3 regions of the Rhodococcus pseudokoreensis genome follow, and region 1 is predicted to be linked to each of the others. Evidence: riboswitches for the same ligand, from Rfam matches in the RefSeq annotation. Region 1 holds a riboswitch; each other region holds the start of a gene.
What was found. Region 1 has a riboswitch for S-adenosylmethionine ahead of JWS13_RS09965 (bifunctional o-acetylhomoserine/o-acetylserine sulfhydrylase). Riboswitches for the same ligand answer to the same signal wherever they lie in the genome.
Positions count from the first base shown of each region.

Region 2: it holds a riboswitch for S-adenosylmethionine, as region 1 does, so the genes downstream of both, JWS13_RS46555 (putative leader peptide) here and JWS13_RS09965 (bifunctional o-acetylhomoserine/o-acetylserine sulfhydrylase) in region 1, are expected to answer to the same signal.
Region 3: it holds a riboswitch for S-adenosylmethionine, as region 1 does, so the genes downstream of both, JWS13_RS46235 (putative leader peptide) here and JWS13_RS09965 (bifunctional o-acetylhomoserine/o-acetylserine sulfhydrylase) in region 1, are expected to answer to the same signal.

Region 1 covers NZ_CP070619.1:963,715-973,972, reverse strand. Annotated here, with positions in the region: gene JWS13_RS10020 (hypothetical protein) at 1-149, opposite strand, end outside; gene JWS13_RS10015 (helix-turn-helix domain-containing protein) at 267-1,061, opposite strand; gene JWS13_RS10010 (hypothetical protein) at 1,039-1,218, opposite strand; gene JWS13_RS10005 (hypothetical protein) at 1,698-2,258, shown strand; gene JWS13_RS10000 (hypothetical protein) at 2,328-2,756, shown strand; gene JWS13_RS09995 (hypothetical protein) at 2,811-3,539, shown strand; gene JWS13_RS09990 (hypothetical protein) at 3,863-4,111, opposite strand; gene JWS13_RS09985 (pentapeptide repeat-containing protein) at 4,293-4,898, shown strand; gene JWS13_RS09980 (bifunctional methylenetetrahydrofolate dehydrogenase/methenyltetrahydrofolate cyclohydrolase) at 4,932-5,792, shown strand; gene JWS13_RS09975 (DUF3017 domain-containing protein) at 5,794-6,078, shown strand; gene metX (homoserine O-acetyltransferase MetX) at 6,109-7,233, opposite strand; gene JWS13_RS09965 (bifunctional o-acetylhomoserine/o-acetylserine sulfhydrylase) at 7,230-8,513, opposite strand; SAM riboswitch class IV at 8,631-8,751, opposite strand; gene JWS13_RS09960 (NADP-dependent isocitrate dehydrogenase) at 9,027-10,250, shown strand.
Region 2 covers NZ_CP070619.1:6,354,886-6,365,143, reverse strand. Annotated here, with positions in the region: gene JWS13_RS34250 (GNAT family N-acetyltransferase) at 1-84, opposite strand, end outside; gene JWS13_RS34245 (ABC transporter substrate-binding protein) at 97-1,068, opposite strand; gene JWS13_RS34240 (amino acid ABC transporter ATP-binding protein) at 1,105-1,887, opposite strand; gene JWS13_RS34235 (amino acid ABC transporter permease) at 1,884-2,756, opposite strand; gene JWS13_RS46555 (putative leader peptide) at 3,023-3,097, opposite strand; SAM riboswitch class I at 3,105-3,201, opposite strand; gene JWS13_RS34230 (sulfite exporter TauE/SafE family protein) at 3,414-4,181, shown strand; gene JWS13_RS34225 (HAD-IIA family hydrolase) at 4,258-5,031, shown strand; gene JWS13_RS34220 (alternate-type signal peptide domain-containing protein) at 5,252-5,818, shown strand; gene JWS13_RS34215 (hypothetical protein) at 5,833-6,393, shown strand; gene JWS13_RS34210 (signal peptidase I) at 6,393-6,965, shown strand; gene JWS13_RS34205 (TasA family protein) at 6,955-7,548, shown strand; gene JWS13_RS34200 (S24/S26 family peptidase) at 7,556-9,478, shown strand; gene JWS13_RS34195 (LppA family lipoprotein) at 9,486-10,004, opposite strand; gene JWS13_RS34190 (alpha/beta hydrolase) at 10,016-10,258, opposite strand, start outside.
Region 3 covers NZ_CP070619.1:6,365,740-6,375,997, forward strand. Annotated here, with positions in the region: gene JWS13_RS34255 (LLM class flavin-dependent oxidoreductase) at 1-915, shown strand, start outside; gene JWS13_RS34260 (LLM class flavin-dependent oxidoreductase) at 912-1,970, shown strand; gene JWS13_RS34265 (NtaA/DmoA family FMN-dependent monooxygenase) at 1,986-3,380, shown strand; SAM riboswitch class I at 3,428-3,521, shown strand; gene JWS13_RS46235 (putative leader peptide) at 3,526-3,609, shown strand; gene JWS13_RS34270 (ABC transporter substrate-binding protein) at 3,765-5,396, shown strand; gene JWS13_RS34275 (ABC transporter permease) at 5,400-6,392, shown strand; gene JWS13_RS34280 (ABC transporter permease) at 6,385-7,305, shown strand; gene JWS13_RS34285 (dipeptide ABC transporter ATP-binding protein) at 7,302-8,960, shown strand; gene JWS13_RS34290 (LLM class flavin-dependent oxidoreductase) at 8,953-10,089, shown strand; gene JWS13_RS34295 (NtaA/DmoA family FMN-dependent monooxygenase) at 10,094-10,258, shown strand, end outside.

The DNA of each region.
Region 1 (10,258 bases):
TCCGGTGCCACTGGTGGTGGCCCGGTCAGCTCTTCGACTTCTTCGAGCTGCTCGATGGTGATCTCGCTCAGGTATTCCGTCTGAGCGGAGGTCGGACTCGTATGGTCCGACCCCTCGAAACGTTCGGGTAAGACGTCGTTCTCTTGCATGGGGTTCCTGTTCTCGATGTTGTGGAGCGCCCACATAGGCGCTCGGGTGTTCTTCCTGGTGGATGGTTGGCCGGCACGAGTGCCGATGTGTGGGGAAGTGACAACTCCCCGGTGGAGTCAGGCGGGCACCACGCACCAGTCCTCGGCGAACGGGTCCATCACCCGTTTGAATCCGGCAGCCGCGAGAGCTGCCTCGTCTTCGATGTCGATCCCTTCGGGGATCTTGAACCGAGGACGTTCCACGACGGGATCCAGTGGGTTGCGTGCCCACGGATCGGAGTGGAACAACGTCTTGGTGAGGTCGGCAGCTATTCGAGCTGCCTCCTCTGGGTCAACTCCCTCGGGGGCCTCTGGGTCCCCATGGGATTCTTCCCCCATTGGAAAAGACTCTGATCCCTTGGTCGCTTCCTGCGACCTTGCATGATCTGATGGAGAGTCTCCAGGACTCTCGTCTCTCCAGGATCTGATCTCAGGATCTGATCCAGGATCTGATGGGTTACGAGTAGCCGTAACTATGACGGGGTCAGACTCGGAACTATGGCACTGCGAATCGGAACTATGGTCCTCGCATGGTTCCGAGTGGCCGGAACTATGTGACGCCGCGTAGTCGGGGTTCGGGGCATCGGGGATGAGATCGAACTGGGATGCTTTCTTGGAGTAGCCGGAACCTCGGAAAGTCTCATGGACCCATCCGCGTTCCTTCAGCGACGTGACAGCGGCGGACACGACGCCTTTGCTCAGGCCGGTCTCCCGCATCATCAGTTCGATACCGGGATGCGACTTCTTTCCTTGGGAACCAGAGTGGTTGAACAACGAGATCAGGACTCGGAACTCCGACAGCGTGAACTTGTGCCCGTCTGTCCTCTTGAGCCACTTGAGCTTGCTGAAATCACCGGTGGTTGATGCTGTCATTCGTGGTGCCTCCCAGGGCCTGGTGGATGTTGTCGGCGAGCACAGCAAGTTCGGACTCGCTGAACATGAGTGATGTCGAGAAGCCCTCGACCTTGATCCGGTACTGGTTCCGGCTGAACTTCGTCGACCATTGCTTGGTGACGGTGTGCTTCCTCACGGGCTGTTCCTTTCTCGGTAGGGTGGACACAAGGAACCCCCGGCGATTCCAGCGCCGGGGGCTCTGTCGTATTGCGTAGTCGTTGCATTGCAGGTGCAACGCGTTGAACTGGGATGTTGCGTTAAGCCGCAACGGTTTCCGGTGGCATTGCGAGTTCGTACGTGTAGTCGTTGCCGTCGATCGCAACGGGGCGCAAGAACCCCGCAACATGCAGACGCAACGCGCCTTCGTCCATCTCCTCTGGCGTCCGGTCCGTCGCAACTCCGAGCATCCCGAGTGCAACCAATGAGTCAGCACTCGACGTAGAGGGGTGTGATTCGATCGCATCGAGCCAAGCGAACGTGTCGACCCCGGTAGTGGTCTTCAACTGTGTGTATCTCCTCGTGTACATCGCCGGTCCATCCGGCGCTGACATGACTATGACACGTGCTCAACATGTCCGTCAAATCCAACATGTTGGAGGGTGCTAGGGTCGGCTCATGACATCGAATCGACACGTGGAGATGGATCTCGGACCCGACTGGATCGTGAGGATGGCCTGGCCGGAGGAAGGGGACATCCAGGGAGGGCCGATCGAGCTTCTGGTGACGCCGTCCGATCCGCAGGCGTACCCGGCAGGGGGAATATCGAGCACGGTCCTTCGCTCGGTGGACTTTCGTGCCGCTACGGCTCAGCTACGGCGTCAGCTTGCGAGTGCCGATAGATGGCGGAGGCGATCGGACGAGTACGAAACGGGTCGTATCGAGCGGATTCGAGACGCACTCGCCAAGGGCATCACTCCCGAGTACCTGGCGCTGCTGTCGTCGGCGTACGTGTCCCGCGTGAACTCGGGACAAGCGAAGCCGGTCGAGCGTCTCGCCGAGGACATCGGGAAGTCGTTGCAGACGATTCGGGGGCACTTGTGGAGGGCGCGTAAAGATGGACTGCTCACTGGATCGGCCGGCCGCAAGGGCGGACAGCTCACGCCACAGGCGTCGGCGATCTTGTCCAGGATCGTTCCGAATGCTCCACAGAGCCCCATCGAGACGTCACAGACTTGACATTGAACGAGGAAGCCCCCGTTCCTCCTGGTCCGGGGGTTTTCTCGTGTGCGGGATACGCTCTCGACCATGTCAGACGTCTGGGTTGGTGTTATTGGTGGTGCGGTCGGTGGTTTCTTTACCGCTCTGGTTTCCCTGTCGTCTCCCTGGATCTCGTGGTTCGTGAAGTCGCGCGAACTCGATAAGACGCGGGATGTTGAGCGACAACGCGAGCGCCAAGGGCATCGTCGCGAACTAATCACCCAGTGGCGCGAGAGCATTTTCCAAACGCACCACGAGTTGGTCATGCACGAGGTGCAGCGTCGGCGTGAGGCCGGGGCTCAGGATCCCGTGATCGAACAACTTGAAGGTAGAGCGTGGTTCGAGTCCCTACGTCCTCACCTGTCTCTGAGTGAGGACGAGGTAGGTCAGATCAGCATCAATTTCGACATGTCTTCGATGGTCCGCAAGCTCTCCGATGAGGTCGCCCGGATCGAACGGGAGTGGGAGCTGGTGTGACGAGAACGGTTCGCCAGCTCGATACACTGGCTCACCAACTTGAGAAAGAGTCGAATGAGCGCCTGGCCGTTGCTGTCCCAGCCTGCACCCGAACCGCCGATCCCTTCGCCCGTGACGCCGACCGTTGTTGTCGAACCCCAGCTCAACCTGCCCCCTGAAATCCTGGAGCGGTTGCCGGTTGCTCCGGCGACCGGGTGGCTGACGCAGCCGGTGGCGACCCTTATTGCTGCGGGAATGACGGTTGTCGCTGCGCTTGTGGCCTTTGCGGGCGTCTTGTTTATCCAGTACATGACCCGTCGGAACCTCACCGCACAGCTGGACAAGCAGGAGGAGTTGCACAAGGACGCCCAGAAAGCCCAGGCGATCCAGCATGAAAAGTCGATTAAGAGCCAGCTTGACTTGTTGAGAATGCAGGTATTTGCGGCCGACCAGAAGCAACAACGTGAGGACCGCTTAAACGCTTTGTCCGACTCACAGGCCGCGCTTGCTGCAGCAAATAGTGCTGCGATCGACTTGATATTGGAACGCATGGCAGAGCCGCGGGGGTCGCATCGCGAAACTCGTGACAAGCTGAAGATTGCGCTCGACACCTGCGAAATCCGAATTTTGAAGCTGGAACTCTTGCAGCTCGAACAATCGAGCAAGGCGTTGGGAGCCACGCGACGACTGCTCGTTGACGTCTATGCCAACCAGGCTCCGGACCTGGACCTCCTCAAGGAAGTAACGGAGAGCTACAAGGCGGCTGTGGAGGCGTTCAAGTTCGATGCAACGGTGACTCCGTGAGTCTCGAAGGGCATCCCTACGGGATGGCAATGCCGACCGAACGGACACCTAACGGTGCCTGTGCTAGTCCCCCTTCCCCAACGTTTGCCCGGTCGCCATACCCCGATAGACCTTCTCGGCCAACACTTCTAGCCGACTGTCTTGGATGACAGCCGGTTGTGCTGGACCTGCTCGACAGTGTCGACCCTGGGGAACAGGTGCCTGGTGCCGCTCACCAGGACTAGGGATGGATCACGGATGCGGTTGGTTAGCGTCGGACTCGCACGGATAACGACGTTTGGCCCTGAGAGGCCCGTGGAGGGCCTAACAGGGCTCGGGTGGTGTCAGAGGTAGGGCTGAGCGTCCAGCCGGGACGCGATGACTTCGAGGTCACGCTGGCGGAGTACCGGGACGTTCCGGTAGTCGGTCACTGAGAGACCGATCTCGACGGCTCCAAGCTCCAGTTCGCCGAGGGTGAGACCGGCAGCGTCGATGACTTCGCTGGTGTCCGCACCGAGGAGATCGGCGGCTTGGTTGATCGTGTAGGCGTCCGCTTGACGCTGGACGGGGATAGAATCCTGCTTACGGTTCATGACGGGTGTCTCCGTTGTGTCCTAGACCCTGGTCGGTGTTGGTAGCACCTACCGGGGTCGATTCATTTGTGGCTCTACCTGCATATATCCATATTGGGTGGATGCTGTGGAGCTACTCGTGGAACATCACTCGGAACACCCGCACAGCTTAGGGCCACACCGGGGGCGGCATGATGGACGCATGGATCCGGTCGAAGAGGTGGTGGGTGAGGACTACGGCGACGCACGCCTCCCCGCGCAGAACTGGCAGCGGCGGCACTACACGAAATGCAACTTCCGTGACGCCGACCTGAGTGAACTCCGCACCGAGTCGGTGATCTTCACCGACTGCGATTTCACGGGCGCCGACCTCGCCGAGTCGCACCACGTGGGGACGGCGTTCCGCTCGTGCTCGTTCACCAGAACCACGTTGTGGCACAGCGAGTTCCGCAACTGCAGCTTCCTCGGGTCGGAGTTCGACAACTGCCGGCTGCGCCCGATGGTCTTCGACGAGTGCGACTTCACGCTCGTGTCGCTGGGCGGTGCAGACCTGCGCGGACTCGATTTCACGGACTGCCGGTTCCGGGAAGCCAACCTCGTCCGCACGGACCTCCGCCGGGCCGTGCTCCGTTCGGCGGACCTGTCCGGAGCCCGCACCGGGGGCGCAAAATTCGACGGCGCGGACCTGCGTGGGGCGCAGGTCGACGCGAACCTGTGGACGGCGGCCTCACTGGACAAGGCGCAGATCGAACTCACCCAGGCCATCGCGTACGCGACGGCCAACGGGCTCGTGGTGGAACCGACCTGACGCGGGTTATCCGAACCTGAGAGAATGGGGCACGTGACTGCAACGATCCTCGATGGCAAGGCGACCCGCGACGAGATTTTCGAAGACCTGAAGGTGCGGGTGAGCGCCCTGAAGGACAAGGGCATCACGCCCGGTCTCGGCACCGTCCTGGTGGGGGACGACCCGGGGTCGGCCGCCTACGTGCGCGGCAAGCACAACGACTGCGCGAAGGTCGGGATCACCTCGATCCGCCGCGACCTGCCCGGCGACATCACGCAGGAGAAGCTCGACGCCACCATCGACGAGCTCAACGCCAACCCGGACTGCACCGGATACATCGTGCAGCTCCCGCTGCCGAAGCAACTCGACGAGAATGCCGCCCTCGAGCGCATCGACCCCGACAAGGACGCCGACGGCCTGCACCCGGTCAACCTCGGCCGCCTGGTGCTCGGCAAGGAAGCGCCGCTGCCGTGCACGCCGCGCGGCATCCTGCACCTGCTGCGCCGCTACGAGGTCCCGATCGAGGGCGCGCACGTCGTCGTGGTCGGTCGCGGTGTAACCGTGGGCCGCCCGATCGGTCTGCTGTTCACCCGGCGCAGCGAGAACGCCACCGTCACCCTCTGCCACACCCGGACGCGGGACCTCGGTGCGGAGGTCCGGCGCGCCGACATCGTCATCGCGGCGGCAGGTGTTCCCGGGCTGGTGACGGCCGACATGGTCAAGCCCGGTGCCGCGGTACTCGACGTGGGTGTGAGCCGCACCGAGGACGGACTGCGCGGCGACGTGGCGGCGGACGTCGCCGAGGTCGCCGGTTTCCTGTCCCCGAACCCCGGTGGGGTCGGACCGCTGACCCGCGCGTTCCTGCTGACCAACGTCGTGGAGCGGGCTGAGCGTGTCGCAGCGTCTCTCGGCTGAGATGGCCGACTGGGGGCAGTTCGCGAAGAAGAACCTGCCCATGCTGGCAGTCCTCGTCGTCATCGTCGTGGCCGTGGTGTTCGTGCTCGCGGACCGGTGGCGGCGAGGAGCGTTCGTGTTCGGTGTCGCCACTCTGCTGGCGGCGGTGTTCCGGTTGACGATGCCGTCGGAGCGCGTCGGACTGCTCGCGGTGCGCAGCAGGGCCTTCGACGTGGGCGCACTCGTGGCGGTCGGCGGCGCGATCGTGTGGCTGGCCGTGTCGATCGACCCGCTCGGAACCGACTGACGGTCCGAGCGGGCGTCACAAGGCGCGGGATCAGCGTCCGGCGCGGGCCAGTTGCATCGTTTCGGACAGCAGTTTGGCGACGGCGGCAGCCTCGGTGAGGAACCCGTCGTGCCCGTCCCGCGAGTTGAGCACCCGCAGGCCGTCGCAGGTGGGGATGTCCTCGGCCAGATCCTCCTGCAGGCGGATCGGGTACAGGCGGTCGGAGTCGACGCCGCCGACGATGACGGGTGCGGTGATCGTCCCGAGCGCCGCCGCGATGCCACCGCGGCCGCGGCCCACGTCGTGCCGGTTCATGGCCTCGGACAGCAGCACGTACGTGCCCGGGTCGAACCTGCCGACCAGCTTGTCGGCCTGGTGCTGGAGGTAGCTCTCGACGGAGTACCGCCCGCCGCGCCACGGGTCCTCGCCGTCCTGCGGCGAGTTCGCGAACCGGGAGTCGAGTTCGCTCTCGGTGCGGTACGTGAGGTGCGCGATCCTGCGGGCTATGCGCAGGCCGGTCCGGGGGATCCGGCCGGTGCCGTGATAGTCGCCGCCGAGCCAGTCGGGGTCGCTGGTGATGGCCTCGATCTGGGTGGTCTGCGTGCCGATCTGGTCCGCCGTGGCGCGGGCGCCGACCGCGAGGACGAGCGCCGACGCCACCTGCTCCGGGTACGTGACGGCCCACTCGAGCGCGCGCATGCCGCCCATCGAACCACCGACCACGGACGCCAGCTTGTCGATCCCCAGGAGGTCGGTGAACTTCTTCTCGGCCGCGACCTGGTCGCGGATGGTGATCTCCGGGAAGCGGCTGCCCCACGGGCGCCCGTCCTCGGCGATCGAACCGGGACCGGTGGTGCCGCGGCACCCCCCGAGGACGTTGGTCGCGACGACACACCACTCGTCGGTGTCGATCGGCGCACCCGGACCGACCATTCCGCTCCACCAGCCGGGGGAGGGGTGCTCGTCGGTGACGGGGCCGGTGACGTGGGAGTCGCCGGTCAGGGCGTGCTCGACGAGCACCACGTTGTCGCGGTTCGGGGACAGCTCGCCCCACCGCTGCACGGCGAGGGTCACGGACGGGATCACCGCACCGTTCTCGAGCTCGAGCGATCCGATGTCGACGGTGCCGAGACGTCCGTCGGCCACGGGGAGGTTCTGCACTGCGCTCACGGTCAAGATGCCGCCGCCGTAATTCCGGTTTCGATATCGGCGATGATGTCGTCGATCCCTTCGATGCCGACTGCCAGGCGGACCAGTCCGGGGGTGACGCCGCTGGCCGCCTGCTCCTCCGGGGTCAGCTGGGAGTGTGTGGTGGATGCCGGGTGGATCACCAGCGAGCGGACGTCGCCGATGTTCGCGACGTGGCTGTGCAGGGTGAGCGCGTTGACGAACTTCTTGCCCGCGTCGATGCCGCCGGCGAGTTCGAACGTCACGATGGCGCCCGCGCCCCTCGGCGCGATCTGCTTCGCGCGGTCGTACCACGGCGACGACGGGAGCCCGGCGTATCCGACGGACACGATCTCCGGCCGCGCCTCCAGGTACTGGGCGACGGCGGTCGCGTTGGACACGTGCCGCTCCATCCGCAGGCTCAGCGTCTCGAGGCCCTGCGCGATGAGGAACGCGTTGAACGGGGAGATCGCGGAACCGAGGTCGCGCAGCAACTGCACGCGCGCCTTGAGGGCGTACGCGGGCGGCCCGAGTTCGGAGTAGACGACGCCGTGGTAGCTCGGGTCCGGGGTGGTGAAGCTGCTGTGCCTGCCCTGGGTCCAGTCGAACGTGCCGCCGTCGACGATGACGCCGGCGATGGCCGTGCCGTGACCGCCGAGGTACTTGGTGGCCGAGTGCACCACGATGTCCGCGCCGTGCTCGAGCGGGCGGATCAGGTACGGGGTGGCCACGGTGTTGTCGACGATCAGCGGGATCCCGTGCTCGTGCGCGACGCCGGAGATGCCGGGCAGGTCGAGCACGTCGTTGCGGGGATTGGAGATGGTCTCGCCGTAGAACGCCCTCGTGTTGTCCCGGACCGCGTTCTTCCACTGCTCGAGGTCGTCGGGGTCTTCGACGAACGAGACCTCGATGCCGAGCTTGGGCAGCGTGTAGTGGAAGAGGTTGTACGTGCCGCCGTAGAGGCGCGGGCTGGAGACGATGTGATCGCCCGCCTCGGCGAGGTTCAGGATCGCGAACGTCTCGGCGGCCTGTCCGGACGACAGCAGCAGGGCGGCGACGCCGCCTTCGAGGGCGGCGATGCGCTGCTCGACCGCGTCCTGGGTGGGGTTCATGATGCGGGTGTAGATGTTGCCCGGTTCGGCCAGACCGAACAGCGCGGCAGCATGGTCGGTGCTGTCGAACGTGTACGAGGTGGTCTGGTAGATCGGCAGCGCCCGCGCCTTGGTGGTCGCGTCGGACGTCTGCCCGGCGTGGATCTGCTTGGTCTCGAACGACCAGTTCTCGGTCATGTGCTGTCTACTCCAGTGGTCTGACGAGGCGCGGACGACAATCTGGTTCGTTCGCGCGCAGGGCTTGTCTGGGCTCTATCTACGACAACAACAACGCATCATGAACCTCCGATGTCGGACCCGCGCTTGTCACCCGACTGTTGTATGAATCAGGGAACCAGGTCATCACCCGGGGCACCCCACCGCGGCGGAGGGTTGCCGGCCAGCTAGCCGGGGCTCGTTGCTGGCACTCATGACCTCTGTCGAATCTTAGCGGCTGGGGTGGAACGACCGGAAACGGCACCGATCAGGCCCTGCCGGCAGGGAAAAGTTACCCGCCGGTAGGGGGTGGGATTTCGCACCCACATCTTGCGCGCCCCGGCTATAGCAGTACGCTTGTCTTGTTTAAGTGCGGTCTCCCCGGCGGCCGCATCGACGTCTACGTTTGATAAGCGAACCGTTCGCGGACCCACTCACGAAGTGCGCCCGCAACCGTGTAACCAGGGAATCTTCCTAGGAGGACGCGAAGCACCCATGTCCAAAATCAAGGTTGAGGGCACCGTCGTCGAACTCGACGGCGACGAGATGACACGCATCATCTGGCAGTTCATCAAAGACAAGCTGATCCATCCCTACCTGGATGTGAACCTGGAGTACTACGACCTCGGTATCGAGTACCGGGACGAGACCGACGACCAGGTCACCGTCGACGCGGCCAACGCCATCAAGAAGCACGGCGTCGGTGTCAAGTGCGCGACGATCACCCCGGACGAGGCACGCGTCGAGGAGTTCGGCCTCAAGAAGATGTGGCGGTCGCCCAACGGCACCATCCGCAACATCCTCGGTGGCACGATCTTCCGCGCGCCGATCATCATCTCCAACGTTCCGCGACTGGTTCCGGGCTGGACGAAGCCGATCATCATCGGCCGTCACGCCTTCGGCGACCAGTACCGCGCCACCGACTTCAAGGTCCCCGGCCCCGGCAAGGTGATGATCACCTACACGCCCGAGGACGGCAGCGAGCCGATCGAGCACGAACTGGTGAACTTCCCCGAAGGCGGCGGCGTCGTCCAGGGTCAGTACAACTTCACCAAGTCCATCGAGGACTTCGCGCGCGCCTCGCTCAACTACGGCCTGCAGCAGAACTACCCGGTGTACCTGTCGACCAAGAACACCATCCTCAAGGCGTACGACGGCGCGTTCAAGGACATCTTCCAGCATGTCTACGAGACCGAGTTCAAGCCGGAGTTCGACGCGGCCGGACTCACCTACGAGCACCGCCTCATCGACGACATGGTCGCGTCGGCGCTCAAGTGGGAGGGCGGCTACGTCTGGGCCTGCAAGAACTACGACGGCGACGTCCAGTCCGACACCGTCGCGCAGGGCTTCGGATCGCTCGGCCTCATGACCTCCGTGCTGCTGACCCCGGACGGAAAGACGTGCGAGGCCGAGGCCGCACACGGCACCGTGACGCGTCACTTCCGTCAGCACCAGCAGGGCAAGCCGACGTCCACCAACCCCATCGCGTCGATCTTCGCGTGGACCCGTGGACTCGAGCACCGCGGCAAGCTGGACAACACCCCCGACGTCATCGGCTTCGCTCAGAAGCTCGAAGACGTGGTCATCAAGACCGTCGAGGGTGGCCAGATGACCAAGGACCTCGCGATGCTGGTCGGCGGCGACCAGGGCTACCTGACCACCGAGGAATTCCTCGGCGCGCTGGACATCAACCTCCAGAAGGCCATCGCCGAGCAGTAGGCACTCGA
Region 2 (10,258 bases), 5.4 Mb from region 1:
CGCCAGTTCTTCGAGCAGCGGCGCGGCCAGTGGATCGGTCTGATCGACGAACACGGTCTGCACGGGGTCGGTCCTCTCGCTCACGGTTCCTCCTTGTCAGCTGGTCTTCGGGAGCCCGGGCGGGTTGACGACCGACGTGTTCACGGCCTCGTTCGCGATGTTCCAACGGTCGAGAACCTCTGCGTACATGCCGTTCTCGATGACGTGGTTGATGGCCTCGTTGACTGCGGTGATCAGCCCGTTGTCCTTCTTGGTGAGCACGGCGATCTCACCCTGGAGCGCGTCGCCCGCGCCCGAGAACGTTCCGGCGATCTCGGTCTCCCCGGCCTGTGCCACGTGGAACGACGACGACGGGTTGGGCCCGAAGTAGGCATCGATGCGGCCCGACGCGAGGGGCAGGTAGTAGTCGGTGGCGTTCTGGTAATAGGTGATGTCGGTGGGTTCGAGGCCGGCCGCGACGTTCTGCTCGCTCCACTTCACCAGCAGCGCTTCCTGATTGGTGCCGGAGGAGACCGCGATCTTCAGGCCCGCGACGTCCTTGGGTTCCTTGATCTGGATTCCGCTGTCCTTCTTCGTCTCGAACGCGACCGTGTCGAGGCGGTACGTCGAGAAGTCGTACTTCTCCTTCCGCTCCTCGGTGACGGTGACGTTGGAGATGAACGCGTCGGCCTCCCCCGAATCGATCCGGACGAAGTTCTGCGCCCAGTCCGCCGCCTGGAGGTCGACCTTCAGACCGAGAACGTCGCCGATCAGGTATGCGAAGTCGGTCTCCGAGCCGATGAGCGTCTTGTCGTCGTCGGCGTAGAAACGCAGCGGCGGAGCAGAACCGGCGCTGCCCGTCACGATGAGCGTGCCGCGGTCGCGGATCTGCTGGGGAACCTTCGCGGCGATCGACTCGACCTCGTCGGTGGTGACGCGATTCTGATCCGCGGTGAGGTTGTAGCCGGCGGCGGAGGTCGGCCCCGCCCCCTCGTCCTCGACGTCGCCGCCACCGCACGCGGCGGCGAGGAGAGCGACGGTGGTGACGGCCGAGGCCAGAATCTTCTTACGGAACCGTGCGGTGGACATGTATGCCTTTCGGGGATCCACACCGGAGTGTGGAGGTCAGAGAACTCGGGAGAGGAAGGCTTTGGTGCGGTCGTGCTGCGGGTCGTCGATGACCTGCGCGGGCGGGCCCTGCTCCACGACGACGCCGCCGTCCATGAAGACGGCCGTGTCGGCGACCTCCCGCGCGAAACCCACCTCGTGGGTGACGATGACGAGGGTGGCGCCGTCGCGTGCCAGTTGTTTGATGACGGCGAGGACCTCACCGACCAGTTCGGGGTCGAGCGCCGACGTGGGCTCGTCGAACAGGATCACGGCCGGGCGCAACGCGAGAGCCCGGGCGATCGCGACCCGCTGCTGCTGGCCGCCGGACAGTTGCCGCGGGTACTCGTGGGCCTTGTCACCCACGCCGACCCGTTCCAGCAGTGCGATCGCCTCGGCCTCGACCTCGGCCCGGTCGCGGCCCTGCGCCGACACCGGTGCCTCGACCACGTTCTCCAGCACCGTGAGGTGGGGGAACAGGTTGAAGTTCTGGAACACGAATCCGATCCGGGACCGCTGCCTCAGGATGTCGCGTTCCCGCAGTTCGTGGAGCTTGTTGCCCTTGCGCCGGTAGCCGATGAGGTCGCCGTCGATCCGGATGGTGCCCCGGTCGACCTTCTCCAGGTGGTTGAGCGTGCGCAGCAGCGTGGACTTGCCGGAACCCGACGGGCCCAGGATCACCGTCACCTCACCCTTGCGGACCAGCAGGTCCACACCCTGGAGGACGTCGAGTGCGCCGAAGGACTTGTGGACTCCGCGGACCTCCACCGCGAACTCCGCCTGCTGGATGTCGGTGGTCATTTCGTGGCCCCTCTCGGTACGGAGACGCCGGCGTCGCGGATCTCGGCGAATTTCCGGGTGACCTTCTGCCACGGAGTCGGGGGCAGCGCCCGAGCCGATCCGCGCGCGTAGTGCCGCTCGACGTAGTACTGACCGATCGACAACAGCGTGGTCAGGATGATGTACCAGATGGTCGCGACCATCAGCAGGGGCACGACGCGACCGTTGCGGCCGAAGATCACCTGAACCTGGTAGAACAGTTCCGCGATCGCCATGGTCGACACGATCGACGTGCCCTTGAACAGGCTGATCACCTCGTTTGCGGCGTTCGGCAGGATACCGCGCATCGCCTGGGGCAGAACGATCTTGAAGAACTGGCGACGACGCGGAATGCCCAGTGACTGCGCCGCCTCGATCTGCCCGTGGTCCACCGAGATGATGCCGGAGCGGATGATCTCGGCGGAGTACGCGGCCTGGTGCAGCGCCAGACCGATGACGGCGGCGGTGAAGCCGCTGATGACGCCGTTGACCTCGAACGTGAAGAAGCCCGGTCCGAACGGAATACCCAGCGACAGAGTCTGATACAGGTACGTGATGTTGAACCAGAACAGGAGTTGCACGATCAGCGGGATCGACCGGAACGCCCAGATGTACACCCAGGCGATCACCTGCAGCACCGGGTTGTGCGACAGGCGGCCGACCGCCAGCACCACACCGAGCGCGAATCCGAGGACCGTCCCCCACAGGGTCAGCTTCACCGTCATCCACAGCGCCTGCAGCACGGACCCGGCGGTGAAGTACTTGGCGAACGTCGCCCAGTCCCACCCCGGGTTGGTGGCGAGGCCGTGGACGAACTGGGCGAGCAGCACCAGCACGGCGGCGCTGACCACCCACCGCCACGGGTGCCACCGCCGCGCGACCTCGAGCGCGGCGTCCCCGGCGCGGTCACCGGCGCCGAAGGGTTCGGAATCGAGGGGCGCGGCCGAACGCGCCCGGACGGGGGCGCTCACGCTCGCTCACCACTGGGAACAGACATCACGGAGGCGGCCTTTCACCTGGAAACGGGATGGGGAGGAGGGCGCGTCTTCCACGGGATGCGGGCGCGCATCAGGCGCTCACCTGGCGTTTTACCCGGTGAGCGTGCTGTGAGACCTCGTCAACAGTGGCAGGAGGTGGTACGGCACAGGTCGATGTGCCGTCTGCGCCACGCGGGGCGCGCGGGGTAGTTCATGTGCTGCCTTCCATCGATCCTGGCGGTAGCACCCGCACCCGAATGATTCGGAAGGGTTGCTGCGACGTCAACGAGCCAGGTCTCTCGGTCGCTCTGGATGGTTGAAGCGAACACTAGCTGCATTCCCGGAGGTCGTCAACACGGGGTATTTCCCTGCACCACAGGGGAAATGGTGCCGAGCGAACGCAAGAATCACCGTGCGCAGAAGTGCTGACAAGTGGCCGGGGATGCGGTTGGATGGGACGGGCAGTCGCGTATCGGCACCGTCGCCTGACCCGGCTGCCGGGCGGTCCGAGGCCCTTGTAACGTCGCCTCGGTGACACCACTCGAAGTCATCGCGATCCTGGTTGCCGGCGTCGGCGCGGGAGCGATCAACGCCATCGTCGGCAGCGGCACGCTCATCACCTTCCCCACCCTGGTGGCTTTCGGGTTCCCTCCGGTGACCGCCACGATGTCGAACGCGATCGGCCTGGTCGCCGGTGGCGTGTCCGGCACGTGGGGGTACCGGCGGGAGCTGGCCGGGCAGGGACCGCGGCTGCGGTGGCAGATCCCGGCGTCTCTGTGCGGTGCGGTTCTCGGCTCGTGGCTGTTGCTGCACCTCCCCGAAACGGTGTTCGAACTCGTCGTCCCGGTACTGCTGATCCTCGCCCTGATCCTGGTGGTGCTGCAGCCGAGGATCCAGGCCTGGGCGAAGCAGCGCGGCAGCCACGAGGCCGGCCTGAGCACGACGCGGCTCACCCTGCTGACCGTCGGCACGTTCGCCGTCGGCGTGTACGGCGGATACTTCACCGCTGCGCAGGGCATTCTGCTGATGGGCGTGATGGGCGCGATCCTGCCGGAGAGCCTGCAACGGATGAACGGCGCGAAGAATCTGCTGTCGCTCATCGTCAACGTCGTCGCCGCGACCGCCTACACCCTCGTGGCCTTCGACCGGATCAGCTGGGCAGCCGCCGGCCTCATCGCGGTGGGCTCGCTGATCGGCGGCGTCCTCGGCGCCCGCTACGGCCGCCGCCTGTCCCCCACCGCACTGCGGGGAACCATCGTCGTCGTCGGTCTCATCGGCCTGTTCCGGCTGCTCGCATAGTCGCGCATGCACCCTCCCGCTCCCCCATACTGAGTCGGTGAGCAACGAAGTAGAGCACCCGGGCTGGACCTATCTCATGGACATGGACGGCGTTCTCGTCCACGAAGAGCATCTGGTCCCCGGCGCCGACCTGTTCCTGGCCGAACTCCGGGAGTCCGGAACCCCGTTCATCGTCCTGACCAACAATTCCATCAGGACACCGCGCGATCTCCGCGCCCGGCTGCTCCGCACCGGCCTCGACATTCCCGAGGAATCGATCTGGACGTCCGCCCTGGCCACCGCGACGTTCCTGGCGAACCAGCGCCCCGGCGGCAGCGCCTACGTCGTCGGCGAATCCGGGCTCACCACCGCACTGCACGACATCGGATACGTCCTCACCGAGAACGATCCCGACTACGTGGTCCTCGGCGAAACCCGCACCTACTCATTCGAGGCCATCACCACCGCAATTCGTTTGGTGGAGAAAGGCGCTCGTTTCATCGCCACCAACCCGGACCCCACCGGACCGTCGCGCGAGGGTTCCCTTCCGGCCACGGGATCCGTTGCGGCACTGATCAGCAGGGCCACCGGCCGCGACCCGTACTACGTGGGCAAGCCGAACGCGCTGATGATGCGCTCGGCCCTGCGAGCCATCGGCGCACATTCCGCGAACACGCTGATGATCGGTGACCGCATGGACACCGACATCGTCTGCGGACTCGAGGCCGGGCTGCAGACCATCCTCGTCCTCACCGGAATCTCGACGCGGGATTCGGTGGAACTGTTCCCCTACCGCCCCACTGCGGTGCTCAAATCGGTCGCCGACCTGGTCGGCCGCACGTCGGATCCGTTCGACCGCGCACACAGCTGACGGTTCAATTCCCTGGTACACATGCACAATTGGATTGATCCAGTTACCGAGACCTCGGGTGCCTGCAGCCTTCGGGCCGCCGAATAATTCTTCGGCGTTCCGAAGATCGCGAGATGGCAACAATACATTCGAGGAGGTAACAAGAAACCGACCGGCCGGGATAGTTGGTACGGCATCGAGATGTGCCACCTCCTTTCCCCGCCCCCAGAAATGACACGCCATGAACAAGCAGACCAAAGCTGCGCTCGCCGCAGGCGCAGGCGCACTCCTCCTTCTCGGCGGGGCAGGCAGCCTCGCGTACTGGCACGACGAGACGGACATCGGCGGCAACGCCGAGATCCAGTCGGGCACCCTCGCGCTGGACGACTGCGCGGCGGGCGGCGCCGGATGGTCGGATGTCAGCCCCGACGCCACCACCGGTGGACCGATCGCCGACATCACCCAGTTCCTGCTGGTCCCCGGCGACACCCTCGAATACACCTGCGATTCCACCATCACCGCGTCGGGCGACAACCTGCAGGCCACCCTGACCGCCGACACGTCGACCATCAGTGGCGACGCCGCACTGATAGCCCGTCTCGACAAGACCGTGACGGCCACGGTCGGGGGCGCCCCGATCGCCGCGAACACCATCACCTCGGCCGACGACAACGCCGCCATCCAGGTGAAGGTCCGTCTGCACTTCCAGAACGCGACCGGCGACGGCGTCGGCAACGGCGGCGAAGCGCAGAATTCCGCCGTCAACCTGTCGGCGATGAAACTCGTCCTGCAGCAGAACACGCGGTAGAACCGTCACCGTCGATGACACGTCTTCGCTGGTGGGCACTCGCCACGGCGTCGGTCGGGGTGCTGATTCTCGTCTCCGCACAGCAGACCGGCGCCGTGTGGCACGACAGCACACCGATCAGCAACGCCACCATCCGATCCGGCACCCTCGCGCTTGCCGTCGGTGACGCGAGTTCCCAGTCCGCGGCTTACAAGCTGAGCGCGTTCGGCGGAACGAATCTCACGCAGAACGCGGCGGTGCAGCAACCCCTCACCGTCGCCAATGCGGGCTCGGTGGACATGAACTACCGATTGGATTCCGTGTCTCAGACCACGACGACCACGAACGTCCCGTTGCGACTTGCCGTGTGGTTGAACCCTGCGTCCTGTCCGTCGACGGGGGCGCCCACCGGCGGGGCCCTGATCTACGACGGCGCCATGAACGGCGCCGCAGCGCCTACCACCGGATGGGCGCCCGCACTCGCACCGGGAGCGAAGTCGACGTGGTGCCTTAGAGCGACGGTCGGCAGCCTCGCCGACGGATTCGACGTCGCCCAATCCTCCACCGTCACCTTCCACTTCACGGCGAACTCCTGATGGACACCACGACCACTCCTCCCGGCACCGACCACACCGGACCCCTCTGGTGGGTGCGCACCATCGCGAGCTGGGTTCTCCTGCTCACGATGTGCGCGATCCTCGTCGTGACGATCCTGATCCCGATGGTCGCGGGCGCTCAGCGATTCACGGTGCTGACCGGCTCCATGACCCCCACGTATCCGCCGGGGACACTGCTGGTCGTCACACCTGCCGACCCCGGCACACTCGGGGTCGGAACGGCGATCACCTACCAGATCGAGTCCGGACGGCCCGCCGTCGTCACGCACCGCATCGTCGCGGTCGAGCAGAACACGATCGGCGAGCGCACCTTCCTCACGCAGGGCGACGCCAACCGCACGCCGGACGAGAAACCCGTTCGGGGCGAACAGATCCGAGGACGGGTGTGGTACTCCGTCCCCTACCTCGGGCACGTCAACAGCTGGCTCACCGGTCAGCAGCGCACCTGGATCCTGGGCGCCGTGGTGACCGGGTTGTTCGGCTACGCCGCCTACATGTTCCTCAGCGGGGTCCGCGACGGTCGCCGGGAGAAAGTCCGCGATGACGCATAGTCTCCCGTCCGTCAGCGTCCGCGTGCGGGCGGTTCTCTCGCTCGGCATCCTGCTGGGGCTCGGCGCTGTGGGCACCCTGGCGGTGTGGAGCGACGACGCGACCGCGACGTCGGGCACGTTCACCACCGGGACGATCGACATCCGGGCCAACGCCGTCGACTCCTACACGTTCGGTACCCTCGCTCTCGCGAACATGCTGCCCGGGGAGAGCGTCGCTCAGCCGCTCGTCGTCAACAACGTGGGAACCGCCGCGTTGAAGTACACGATGTCGGCCACCACCCCGGCGGGCAGCCCGGCGCTGGCGTCCCAGCTGACGGTGTCCGTCTACAACGGCGGATCGGCAGGCAACGCCACCGGCAACGGCATGCGGACCGGAACTTGTTCGGGTGGTGCACTCCTCGGACAGTCGGCGCTGGCGGCCGGCGGCCCCGCCCCCGTGATCACCGCACCGCAGACGGTCGCTGGGCTCAACGGCGCCCAGAACCTGTGCTTCGTCGCCGCGCTCGCGCCCACCGCGCCCGTTGCGGTGCAGAGCCAGAGCGTCGGTTCCGCCACCTTCACGTTCTCCGCGACGGCGGGGTGAGCCGACCATGACCACCCCCCGGCGCACGCCCGGACATCTGATCCGGGAGTGCGCGTTGACAGTCGGTGCCGTCGCCGGACTCGTCTGCATTTTGGCGACCGCGGCCTCGCTGTTCTTCGGCGTAACGCCGCTGATCTTCCGTTCCGGCTCGATGGAGCCGACCATCGGTTCCGGCGCCCTCGCCCTCGCCGATTCGGTGCCCGCCACCGCTATCGGAGTCGGCGACGTGATCAGCGTGCCCGACGGGCAGGGCAGTCGAATCACGCACCGTGTCGTCGGCATCGACTCGGTCGTGGGCGACACCGCGGTCCTGCGGATGCAGGGCGACGCCAACGAGCAACCCGACGCGGCGCCGTATTCCGTCACGTCGGCGGAACGGGTGTTCGCACACGTCGACGGGCTCGGCTACGTCGCGGCGTGGCTGTCCACGCCGGCCGCGGTGCTGCTCGGCGTCCTCCTCGCGGGCGTTCTCGTCGTCACCGCGATCCGGCCCGGCGGTGGCACCTGCGGTCCGCGGACCGGAGCTGGCGAGGCGCCGAAACACGCCGTCCAGCACGCGCGGCGCCCCGTCCTCCGGCGATCCACCACCTCGTGGATCACCGGGCTGGCTCTCTTCACGGTCCTCGGGCTCCTCCTGGTTCCCGGGACCGGCGCCACCTACACCGACTCCGCCACGGCGACGAGCGGCCCGTTCACCTCGCGGGCGGAGTTCGTGCCCCGCATCAACCAGGTGGTCAGCGGAAGCTCGTACGTCACCTGCACCAACGTCCCGACCCCGGCACCGGCACGCGCCACCCTCGCGTGGAAGCATCTGGGCGCGCCGTACCAGTACAAGGTGATCCTGCGCGACGGCAGCGGAGTGGAGCGATCCTCGTGGACCGTCGTTCCCGCCTCCCCCAGCGCCGGGGACACGGTGTCGGTCACCGTGGACGGGTCCGCCCTCGCCACGTTCACCTCGGCGATGCAGTACGTCGCCGGGGTGCACACACTGCTGCCGTCCAGCGGCGCCGTGTCCTCCACGTGGCGAGGCTTCACCCTCAACCAGGCCGCATCTACGAAAGCCCTCGCCTGCAACGGAACACAGGACACCTATCCCGATCCGTCGCTGCCGGCGCCGTCGGGGTTGAGCTGCGAGACGCAGGGCATCCTCAACATCATCGCGAACTCGGCCAAACTGAGCTGGACGGCGGTCGCGCCCTACACCTACCGCGTCATCGTCCGGGACGCCGGCACCATGGCGGTGACCAACAGGCAGAACGTCACCGGCGGAACCGCAACCGTGTCGTACGGACTGCTCGACCTCAGCCAGCTGGGCGGCGCCAACCTCGTCGCCCAGATCTACACGGTGAACGGCTCGGCCGTGTCCACGAACTATGTGTCGTACGGACTCACCGTCGGCATCCTCAGCGGACTGAGCGGCGTCAGCTGCGGTGCACCGATCCAGCAGGTCGCCGCACGGGCGGCGGCGCCGACTAGCAGTGCGGCACCGACGAGCAGCGTGGCATCGACGACGAGCAGCGTGGCGCCGACGACGAGCAGCGTGGCGCCGACGACGACGGTGACCAGCGCCTCGGCACCGGTGACGACCACCACCGCGGCGGTCACGACAACGGACGTCACTACCACCGACGTCACCACCACCGAGTCGGCTCCCGAACCGACAACCACGACCACGACCCCTGCCCCGGAGCCGGAACCGGAACCGGCGGAAGAGGCGGTGACGCCGGCGGTGTTTTCGGGGACGTATTCGGCGCAGGTGGTGCAGACCGCGGCGGGACCAATGGCGGTCGTGACGGATTCTTCCGGCGCCGAGGTCGCACGGACCACGGTCGGTGCGGACGACACCCTGCAATGGCGGGAGGGAACCGATGAGCTGTGGATCGTCGATGCCTCCGGCACCCGTGAGTACTTATTAACCGCCGGACGTTAACAAGTACTCACGGGTGGCGACAGCCGGTGATGCCCCTGAGAGCGGCTGCCTTGTACGTCCCGAACGTGATCCGGTTTCCGTCTTCGCCGGCGAACGTCACATCGTGACGTCCGGGCTCGTCGACGTGGACGTCGAGGCGATCCATCCCGGCGTCGGTGGCGACCGCGCGGGCCGCCGCCAGCACTGCCGGCCAGTCGGCGTCGCGGATCGGATTGTCGGACAGTAGCACTCGCGTGGTGACGGACTGCCCTTCCGTGTACGCATACGGTCCGGGGCATCCGCCGCCCTGGCTGCGTTCACGATGCCAACGCCACCGGACGTCCGGAGCGATCGCGCCGACGGCTTCGCTGATCCGCACCAACGCATCGGTGACCTGTCTCTCGGTGACGGCGAGCGTCGGCCTGCCGGTCAGGCTCTCGGCCGCCGCCGCGATCTCCTCGTCGCCGAAGTTGTACGGGTTGTCCGTCACGCCACCACATCCGCTCGTCAGGATCGCCGCGCCGATCACGGCGAACGTTCTCGTCACCCACCGGATCGTCACCGGAGCGCCAGCTCCGGCAGACCCGCCGCGATCACGGCCATGTTGTAGCCGGACGCCCGTAGTTCACCGTTGCTGCTCGGCCGTGGATACTCGCTGTGCCCGTTGGCATCTTCCCGCCGGACGCCGTCGGGGGTCGTCGCCTCACGCACCGACAGTTGCTCGAGGTCGGTCTGCACCGGATCCGGTCCGAGCCGGCCGAACCCGTCCGCCAGGGTGATCGGGTCGTCGTGCGCGCGCAT
Region 3 (10,258 bases), 5.4 Mb from region 1:
CGCCACGAACATCCCTTCCTGTCCTCGTCACCGCCCGTGGTGCTCGGCGCCATCGCGGCGCGGACCAGCACCCTGCAGTTGTGGACCGCGGTGACCACGCTGAGCCTGCTCGACCCGGTCCGTGCGTTCGAGGACTACTCGACGCTCGACAACCTGTCGGGTGGCCGGCTGCAGCTCATCATCGGCAAGGGGAACGGCACCGCGCAGGCACAGCTGTTCCACGTCACACCGGACGACCAGTGGGACCGCAACCGCGAAGGGTACGAGCTGTTCCGGCAGTTGTGGGAGAGCGAGGACGTCACCTGGGAAGGCGCGTTCCGGCCGTCGCTCGAGCACGCCGTCGTCCTGCCACGGCCGCTGCAGCCGCGGATCCGGATCTGGCACGGCAGTGCGACGAGCAAGGAGTCGGTGGATCTCGCGGCCCGCTACGGGGATCCGATCTTCTCCGCGAACGTGACGTACCCCATCGACTCCTACGCCGAACTCGTCCGGCACTACCGGGAACGGTGGGCCCATTACGGTCACGATCCCGCCGGCGCCCTCGTCGGCGCCGGGACCGCCGGGTTCTACGTGACACCGAACTCGCAGGATGCGCTCGACGTGTGGCGCCCGATTCACGCTGCCCGGCTCGACTTCGCCCGCCGGGCAGGGCTTCCGGTGGTGTTCGAGACCCTCGAGGACTTCGTCGACCGCAGTTCCGCGTTGATCGGCAGCCCGCAGCAGGTGATCGACAAGGTGCAGCGCTATCACGAGCAGTTCGGCCACGAGGTGATCCACCTGAGCGCCGACCGCGTCGGCAGCGACAAGCAGCACCGCGAGAGCCTCGAGCTGTTCCAGGCCGAGGTGGCGCCCGCGCTGCGCGAGACCATTCCGAGCCGCCCCCTCGCGGCCGACACAGAGGAGCGACAGGCATGAGCCTGCATCTGGGCATCGAACTCGACGGCGAGGGAACGCATCCCGAGGCGTGGCGGCGCGCCGCGCACACACCCGACCGGTTGCTGACCGGCCGAACGGTGGCGGACCGGGTCGCGGCGGCGGAGAACGCCGGTTTCACCTTCGCGTCCTTCGACGATTCGCTGCTGCCACCCGGCGCCGACGGGGGCCCCGCCGGCCGGATCGACGCCGTGAACCGCGCCGCGTTCGTGGCCGCGACCACCAGCACGATCGGCCTCGTACCGGTGGTCGGCACGACCTACGCCGAGCCGTTTCACACGTCGTCCCAGCTCGCGACGCTCGACTACGCGTCGCGGGGCCGCGGCGGCTGGATCGCAGCACGCGACACCGACCAGCGGGTCGCGGGGGCACTGGGCCGGACCGAGGTCACCGCACCCGCCGACGTCGCGCGGGAGGAGCGGGACGCGATCGCCGTGGTCCGGGACCTGTGGGATTCCTGGGAGGACGACGCGGTGATCCGCGACTATGCCACCGGCCGTTTCGTCGACCGCGACCGGCTGCACTACATCGACTTCCAGGGTGATGCCTACTCGGTGAAGGGTCCGGCGATCGTCCCGCGACCGCCGCAGGGGCAACTGGTGGTGTTCGGATTCGACGGGCAGACCGATCCGTCCGAGGTCGACGTGGTGCTGGTGTCCGGGGCGACAGCCGGTGACATAGCCGACGAGGCCGCACGGGCGAAGGACTCCGGGGCGACGTTGGTGTTCGCCGAACTCGACGTGGCGCTCGGCGCAGCCACTCCCGCCCCCTCGAGCGGGCGGCTCTCGTTCGCGGGCGAGGCCACCGGACTGGTGGATCTGCTGCGCGCACTGGATTCGCACGTCGACGGTGTGCGCCTGCATCCCGCCGTCGTCGACGAGGACCTTCCGGTGCTGGCGCGGTACGTGATCCCGGCACTCCTGCGCGCCGGTGTCGCCCACCGCCCCGTCCCCGGTTCGACCCTGCGCAGCACGCTCGGCCTCGACCGTCCCGTCAACCGATTCCGGGCCGAGCGCCTCGAAGAATCCTCTCGCTGAAAGGTTGTGGAGATCATGACCGACAACTCGTACGCCCGACCCGGTGCCCAGGTGCATTTCGGTGTCTTCTTCCACGGCGTCAACCACACGACGATCTGGTCCGATCCGACCAGCGGATCGCAGATCGACTTCGAAACGTTCCGGCGGGTGGCACACACCGCCGAGCGGGGCCTGTTCGACGCCTTCTTCCTGGGTGAGGGCCTGCGCCTGCGCGAACAGGAAGGCAAGATCCTCGATCTCGACATCGTGGGCAGGCCGGACGCGATCACCCAACTCGCGGCGCTGGCAGGTATCACCCGGAACATCGGGCTGGTGGCCACCCAGAACACCACCTACAACGAACCGGCCGACCTCGTCCGGCGGCTGTCCGGGCTGGACCTGCTGTCCGGCGGCCGCGCCGGCTGGAACGCCGTCACCACGGACAACGCGTGGACCGGCGAGAACTTCCGGCGCGGCGGCTTCCTCGATCACGCCGACAGGTACGAGCGGGCCGGGCAGTTCCTCGACACGGCCCGGGCGATCTGGGACGGGTGGGCCGACGACGCCGTCGCGACCAGCACCGAGGCGCCGTCCTGGGCGACCGCGGGCAGTGTGCAGGACGTGTCGCGGCGCACGTCGCAGTTCGACGTCACGATCACCCCCACCCTGCCGCGCAGCGCCCAGGGCCATCCCGTCATCTTCCAGGCCGGCGACTCACCGGCAGGCCGGGACTTCGCGGCCGCGCACGCCGACGTGATCTTCTCCCGGCACGGAACCCATTTCGACGAGGCTTTCGCCTTCGCCGAGGACATCAGAGCCAGGCTGCGCCGCGCAGGACGCCCCGAGGACGACGTCAAGATTCTCCCGGGTACCCAGATCGTGCTCGCGGAGAACGCGTCCGAGGTGGAGGACAAGGTCCGCTGGGTCCTCGAAGGCCAATACACGGGCCAGACGGCGCTGTCGCTGGTCGGGCAGGTATGGGGTCGTGATCTGTCCGATCGCGACCCGGACGGTCCACTGCCCGAATTCGATCCGGTGCCCGCGCCGATCTCCGGCACCCGCGGGGCCGCGCGCGACGGAAAGGATCCGCTCGCCATCGCCCGCGAGTGGCGCGCCCTGGCGGAGGCGCAGAACCTGTCGCTGCGGCAGGTCGCGATCGCGACGACCCAGCGGTCTGGATTCGCGGGCACCCCCGGGCAGGTCGCCGACGAACTCACCCGGTGGGTTCGCAGCGGTGCCACCGACGGATTCAACGTCTCACCGTATCTGGTGCCCACCGGACTCGACGAGATCGTCGACCTGCTCGTGCCCGAACTGCAGGAGCGCGGCTCGTACCGAACGGAATACGAAGGCTCCACCCTGCGTGAGCATCTCGGTCTCCGCCCGCCGCTGTCGCGACGGGAACTCCTGCCCCGGCAGGCAGTCGGGTAGCGGGGGGCCGTGTGGCGCGGCGACCGGCGATCTCTTACACTCGGTAACGACCATCCAGAGCGACCGAGAGACCTGGCTCGTTGACGTCGCAGCAACCCCCCGCCCTGCGGGTGCGGGTGCTACCGCCGGGATCGATGGAGGAACGATGTTGACCGAAGGCTTCGTGAGCGCCTGGGGGCGTTTGCACGTCGATCTCTGCCGGCTGTCCACCTCGATCTGTCACAGCTGACCTGACACCCCGGCACCTGCCCGGGGTTCCTGCTCTACACACCGCATCCGCGTCGGATCCGGTGTCCCTCACCTTTCTGTGCGCGTGAGCGCCGCCCACTCGACGGGCAGCGCGCACGGCACGTCTTCGAGATCACGGAGTTCTCGGTGCCATCAGTGCCTTTGTCCTCGTCCCACCGCGGCCGCATCGCCGCAGGTATCGGCGCCGCCGCCGTGCTGGCCACGGCGCTCACCGCGTGCGGCGGCGGTTCCAGCAGTTCCTCCGCGGACGCGGGCCCGCCGCAGCCCGGTGGCACCCTCCTCTACGGCCTGTCCCAGGCACCCACGTGCGCCGACCCCGCGCAGTCGGGCACCAACCAGACGATCTACGTGGCCCGTCAGGTGGTGGACTCGCTCACCGACCAGGACCCGGAGACGGGCGAACTGAAGCCGTGGCTGGCCGAGAGCTGGGACACCGACGCCGACGCGTCCTCCTTCACGTTCCACCTGAAGGAGGGGGTGACGTTCAGTGACGGAACACCTTTCACTGCGGAGTCGGTGAAGAAGAACCTCGACGCGATCGTGAACACCCTGACTGGGGCCAAGGCCGCACTGGGCGCCAGCTACCTCACCGGGTACACCGGCACCACCGTGATCGACCCGCAGACCGCACAGGTCGACTTCGCCGCACCCAACGCGCAGTTCCTCCAGGCGTCGTCCACCCCGCAGCTCGGCATCCTGTCCGACGCGTCCGTCGCGAAGTCCGCCGAAGAGCGGTGCACCGGCAACATCTCGGGTACCGGGCCGTTCACGTACGCCGACTACCAGCAGGACAGGTCGGTCACCCTCGCCAAGCGCGCCGGATACAACTGGGGCTCCGACGTGTTCGGCCACGAGGGCGAGGCCTACCTCGACACCATCGAGTTCACCGTCGTCCCCGAATCCGGTGTCCGCACCGGCAGCCTGTCTTCGGGACAGCTGGACGCGATCAGCGACGCGCTGCCGCAGGACGCCCCGCAGATCGAAGGTGCGGGCGGGCAGGTGCTCACCACGTCGAATCCCGGAACCCCGTTCGGCTTCCAGCCCAACGTGACCCGCGGACCGCTCGTCGACCCCGCCGTGCGCAGCGCGCTGGTCCCGGCGATCAACCGGCAGGAATTGGTCGACACCGTGCTCGGCCCCAACTTCAAGCCGGCCACCAGCACCCTGGCCAGCCGCACCCCGGGCTACGTGGCACTGCCGGACGTCACGTATGACCCCGAGAAGGCAAAGTCGATCCTGGATCAGGCGGGCTGGGTGCCCGGCGCCGACGGCATCCGCGAGAAGGGTGGTCAGAAGCTCGCCTTCCCCGTGCTGTTCAGCTCCGTGTTCGCCGGCAACCAGGCCATCCTGGAACTGGTGCAGCAGCAGCTCAGAGCGGTGGGAGTGGACCTGCAACTGGACCTCGTGTCGACCCCGGAAGCCACCGCCCGCCAGAATTCCAAGGATTTCGACGCCACCTACTACAACAGCACCCGCGCCGACGGCGACATCCTGCGCACCCAGTTCGGACTCGAAGGCCGCAACCTGAACAGCCGCGGCCCGATTCCCGCGCTCGACGACGTGCTGGCGAAGCAGCTCGCCACCACCGATCCCGCCGCGCGGAGCGCACTCGTCGCCGACGCCCAGCAGCAGGTGCTCGACAACGGCCTGTGGATCCCCACGGTGGAGTTGTCGCAGGCGATCGGTGCGGGCCCGAACGTGCAGGACCTGAAGTTCGAGGCCTCGGCCCGGCTCCAGTTCTTCGACACCTGGATCAGCGGACGCTGACGCATGATTCGCTACCTCGGACTCCGCGTGCTGCAGGCGATCGCCGTCCTGTGGGCGACGTTCACCGTGTCGTTCGCCGTGCTGTTCCTCCTGCCGTCCGACCCGGTGAGCATCGCCGTCGACTCGGCGTCCACCGGAACGACGGTCGACGCGGCCGCCGTCGCGGAACTGCAGGCGCGGTACGGGCTCGACCAGCCGGTGTGGGTGCAGTATTGGAACTCCCTGAGCCACGCCGTCCGCGGTGACTTCGGGTACTCGATCGCCACCGGGCAGTCGGTCACCGAGGCCATCGGCAACGCGGTGCCCAGCACACTCGCGCTGGCGTCCACGGCGCTGATTCTCGCCGTCGTGTTCGGGGCGGGGGTCGCGTTCCTCGCCACCTACACGCGGGTCCACTGGGTGCGGAACCTGCTGTTCTCCCTGCCCCCGCTCGGTGTCGCGGTGCCGACGTTCTGGGTGGGCCTGATTCTGCTGCAGCTGTTCTCGTTCCGGCTGAAGGCGTTCCCGGCGTTCGGCGACCAGGGGGTCGCGACGCTGGTGCTGCCCGCGGTCACACTCGCGCTCCCGACCGGGGCCGTGATCGCCCAGGTGCTCGCGGCGAGTCTGCAGACCACGTGGCGGCAGCCGTTCATCGAGGCCGCGCGGGCGAAGGGGGCGTCCCGCTGGCAGATCCAGACCCGGCACGCGCTGCGCCTGTCGAGTATTCCCGCGTTCACCATCGCCGGTGTGCTCGTGGGCAATCTGCTCGCCGGATCGGTCGTCGTCGAGACGGTGTTCTCCCGCGCCGGGGTGGGGCGGCTCACCCAGACTTCCGTGATGGCCCAGGACATTCCGGTGGTCCAGGGCATCGTGGTGCTGAGCTCCCTCGTCTACGTCCTCGTCAATCTCGCCGTCGATCTGCTCTACCCGCTGATCGACCCCCGGATCGTCGAGGGCAGGCGGAGTTCCGAGCAAAGCGACACCGTCGAGCAGGAGGAGGAGAAGGTTCATGTCTGACATCCTCACCAGAGAACTGATCGAGGAGGCCGAGGGTTTCGGCCCTCCGCCGGTCGAAACGCCTCCGACAGTCGTGCCCCGTCCGCACGGTCGCGGACGCCGCGTGGTGGCGTGGTGGCGTCGCAACCTCGTGCTCGTCGCCTCGGCGGCGGTGCTCCTCGGAGCGGTCGGATTCGCGGTGGCGCCGTCGGTGTTCGCCAGCGGTGACCCGCTGGTCGGGGTGCCCGCGCAGAAACTGCAGGCGCCGAGTGCCGCGCACTGGTTCGGCACCGACAACATCGGCCGCGACGTCTACACCCGGGTGGTGCACGGAGCCGGATTGTCGCTGACCGCAACGCTGCTGGCGGTGGGCATCGCCCTGGTGGCCGGCTCGCTGATCGGACTGCTGTCGGGCGCTCTCGGCGGCACACTGGACGCCGTCCTGATGCGGATCGTCGACGTCCTCCTGTCGATCCCCGCGCTGCTGCTCTCGCTGGCACTGGTGACCGCACTGGGATTCGGCACGGTCAACATCGCGATCGCGGTGGGCGTGTCGCTGATCGCGAACTTCGCCCGCGTGATGCGGTCGGAGGTGCTGCGGGTGCGGAGGTCGCTGTACGTCGAAGCCGCGTTCGCCTCGGGTGTCCGCTGGCACACGGTGCTGCGCCGCCACGTGCTGCGGAACTCCTACGCGCCCGTCGTCGCCCTGGCTGCGGTCGAGTTCGGCATGGCGGTCCTCGCGGTGTCTTCGCTGAGCTTCCTCGGATTCGGCGCTGTGCCGCCCACCCCGGAATGGGGTTCGTTGATCTCCGAGGGACGGAACTACCTCGCCACCGCGTGGTGGATGACAACCCTGCCCGGCCTGGTGATCGTGGCCGTCGTGCTGTCGGCGCACCGGCTCGGGCATGCACTGGAACAGAGGGAAGTGCGATGAGCGCCAACGACACTCCGCTTCTGCAGGTCTCCGGACTGCGGGTGGCGTACGGGAGCGCGAGCGAACCCGTCGTGGCCGTGAAGGGCGTCGACCTCACGGTCTCGCGCGGGGAAGTGGTGGCCGTGGTCGGCGAGTCCGGCTCCGGAAAATCCACCACGGCGCACGCCATCCTCGGACTGCTCAGCGGATCAGGGCGGGCCGTCGCCGGCACCGTCACGTTCGACGGTGAGCGTCTCGACACCAAGTCGGAACGCGAACTCGAACGGGTCCGCGGCGCCCGGATCGGCCTCGTTCCGCAGGACCCGACGACGTCGCTCAACCCCGTCCTGCGGGTCGGCGCCCAGGTGGCGGAGGTGCTCCGGATCCACGGTCTCGCCGACCGGCGGACCGCGGGCATCGAGGCGGCACGCATTCTCGCGGAGGCCGGGATCGACGAACCCGAGGTGCGGGCGCGGCAGTACCCGCAGGACCTGTCCGGCGGGCAACGGCAACGCGTCCTGATCGGGATCGCGCTGGCGTGCAGCCCCGAACTCGTGATCGCCGACGAACCGACCAGCGCCCTCGACGTCACCGTGCAGCGCCGGATCCTCGATCATCTCGACGCGCGGATCGCCGAATCCGGCACCGCGGTCCTGCTGATCACGCACGATCTGGGTGTCGCGGCCGACCGGGCCGACCGGATCGTGGTGATGAGCCAGGGCGAGGTGGTGGAAGCCGGCCCCACCCGTCAGATCCTCGAGAACCCACAGCACGAATACACCCGCACCCTCCTGGCCGCGGCGCCGAGCCTGTCGGTGGGACAGGAACGCACCCGCGGCGAGGAGGCGAACGGAGCCGGCCCCGACGTCCTGCTGCGCGTGTCCGGGGTGTCCAGGACGTTCCGGATCGACCGGCGCACGTCCATCGACGCCGTCCGGGACGTGTCGTTCGAGGTTCCCCGCGGGCGCACCCTGTCGCTGGTGGGGGAGTCCGGGTCGGGCAAGTCCACGGTGGCCCGGATCGCGATCCGGTTGGAGTCGCCCACCGCGGGCCGCGTCGAGTTCGACGGCCGGGACATCACCGCCCTGCGCGGCGGCGCGCTGCGGGCCCTGCGCCGACGGGTGCAGATCGTGTACCAGAACCCGTACGCCTCCCTCGATCCCAAACTGGCGATCGCCGACATCGTCGCGGAACCGCTCGGTGCGTTCGGGGTCGGAAGCAGGGCGGAGCGGGCCACGCGGGTGGCCGAACTGCTCGAACAGGTCGCGTTGCCGCGCACCTACCTCGAACGCCGGCCGGCCGAGCTGTCCGGCGGGCAACGACAGCGGGTCGCCATCGCCCGCGCGCTCGCTCTGCGCCCCGAACTCGTGGTCCTGGACGAACCGGTGTCGGCGCTGGACGTCTCGGTGCAGGCGCAGATCCTCGGACTGCTCGAGAACCTGCAACAGGACCTCGGGCTGAGTTACCTCTTCATCTCGCACGACCTCGCCGTGGTCCGGCAGATCAGCGACACGGTCGCGGTGATGCGGTCCGGCCGCATCGTCGAATCGGGCACCGCGGCCGACATATTCGACAACCCGCGCCACGGCTACACCCGGCAGCTGCTCGACGCCATCCCGGGACGGTCCGTCGGGCGCCCCCGTTCTGCACAGCTGGAGGAATCGATTCATGCCTGAGCCACACCGTCCCCTCGTCGCCGTCGATCTGTACGGCACCGGGATTCATCCGCAGTCCTGGCGTCGCCAGGACTCGCGCGCCGAGGACCTTTTCACCGCCGCCTACTGGACCGGACTGATCGGACAGGCCGACTCGGCCGGCGTGGACCTCGCGTTCGTCGGCGATTCCTTCGCGATCGCCACCACCGGACATGCCGATCAGCGTGGGCAACTGGACGCCGTGGCGATCACCGCCCGTGCCGTCGCGTCCACCGAGCGCATCGGCCTCGTCCCCACGGTGACCGTCACGCACACCGAACCGTTCCACGTGTCCAAGGCCATCGCCAGCCTCGACCACGCGTCGGGCGGCCGCGCCGGGTGGCAGGTGGACGTGTCCTCCGGTCAGGTCCAGGCGGATCTGTTCGGGCGCAAGGATGCACAGGGCGCCGAGAGCCTGTGGGCGGAGGCGGCCGACGCGATCGAGGTCGTCGGCCTGTTGTGGGACAGCTGGGAGGACGACGCCGAGATCCGCGACGTGGCCACCGGCCGTTTCATCGACCGGGACAAGCTGCACTACATCGATTTCGAGGGAGACCACTTCTCCGTGAAGGGTCCGTCGATCACGCCGCGGTCGCCGCAGGGACAGTCGCTGATCGTGATCGCTGCGCGGGACGAGTACTCCACCCGGGTCGCCGCCGCCCGCGCCGACGTGATCCGCATCGCCGCGCCCACCGTGGACGCGGCGCGCGACGTCGCGGCCCGGGTGCGGCGTGCTGCGACCGAGGCAGGTCGTGACCCCGCGTCGCTGCGGATCCTGCTCGACCTCGAGGTGGTGATCGCCGAGACCGCCGACGCCGCCGAGCGTGATCTCGCGCAACTCGAGAACTGGTCCGGCGCCCGGTACGAGCCGGCGTCGGTTCTCTACCGCGGCGACGCGCCGGGGCTGGCTCGGCTGATCACGGATGTGGCGGCCACCGGGGACGTCGACGGCGTCACGCTCCGGCCGCTGGCGCTGCCGTCGGGGCTGGACGCGATCACCGGGGACGTCCTGCCCCTGCTGGGCTCGGGCGACCCGGCCCCGGGCGGCGGACTGCTCCGGGAACGACTCGGCTTCACCCGTCCCGCCAATCGATTCGCCGGACAGGACTGACATCATGAGCAACCAGCGCAAGCAGATTCACCTCGCCGCACACTTCCCCGGCGTCAACAACACCACCATGTGGAGCGACCCCGAATCGAGGAGTCAGGTCGACTTCGCGTCGTTCGTGCACCTCGCGGAGACGGCCGAACGCGGCCTGTTCGACTTCTTCTTCCTCGCG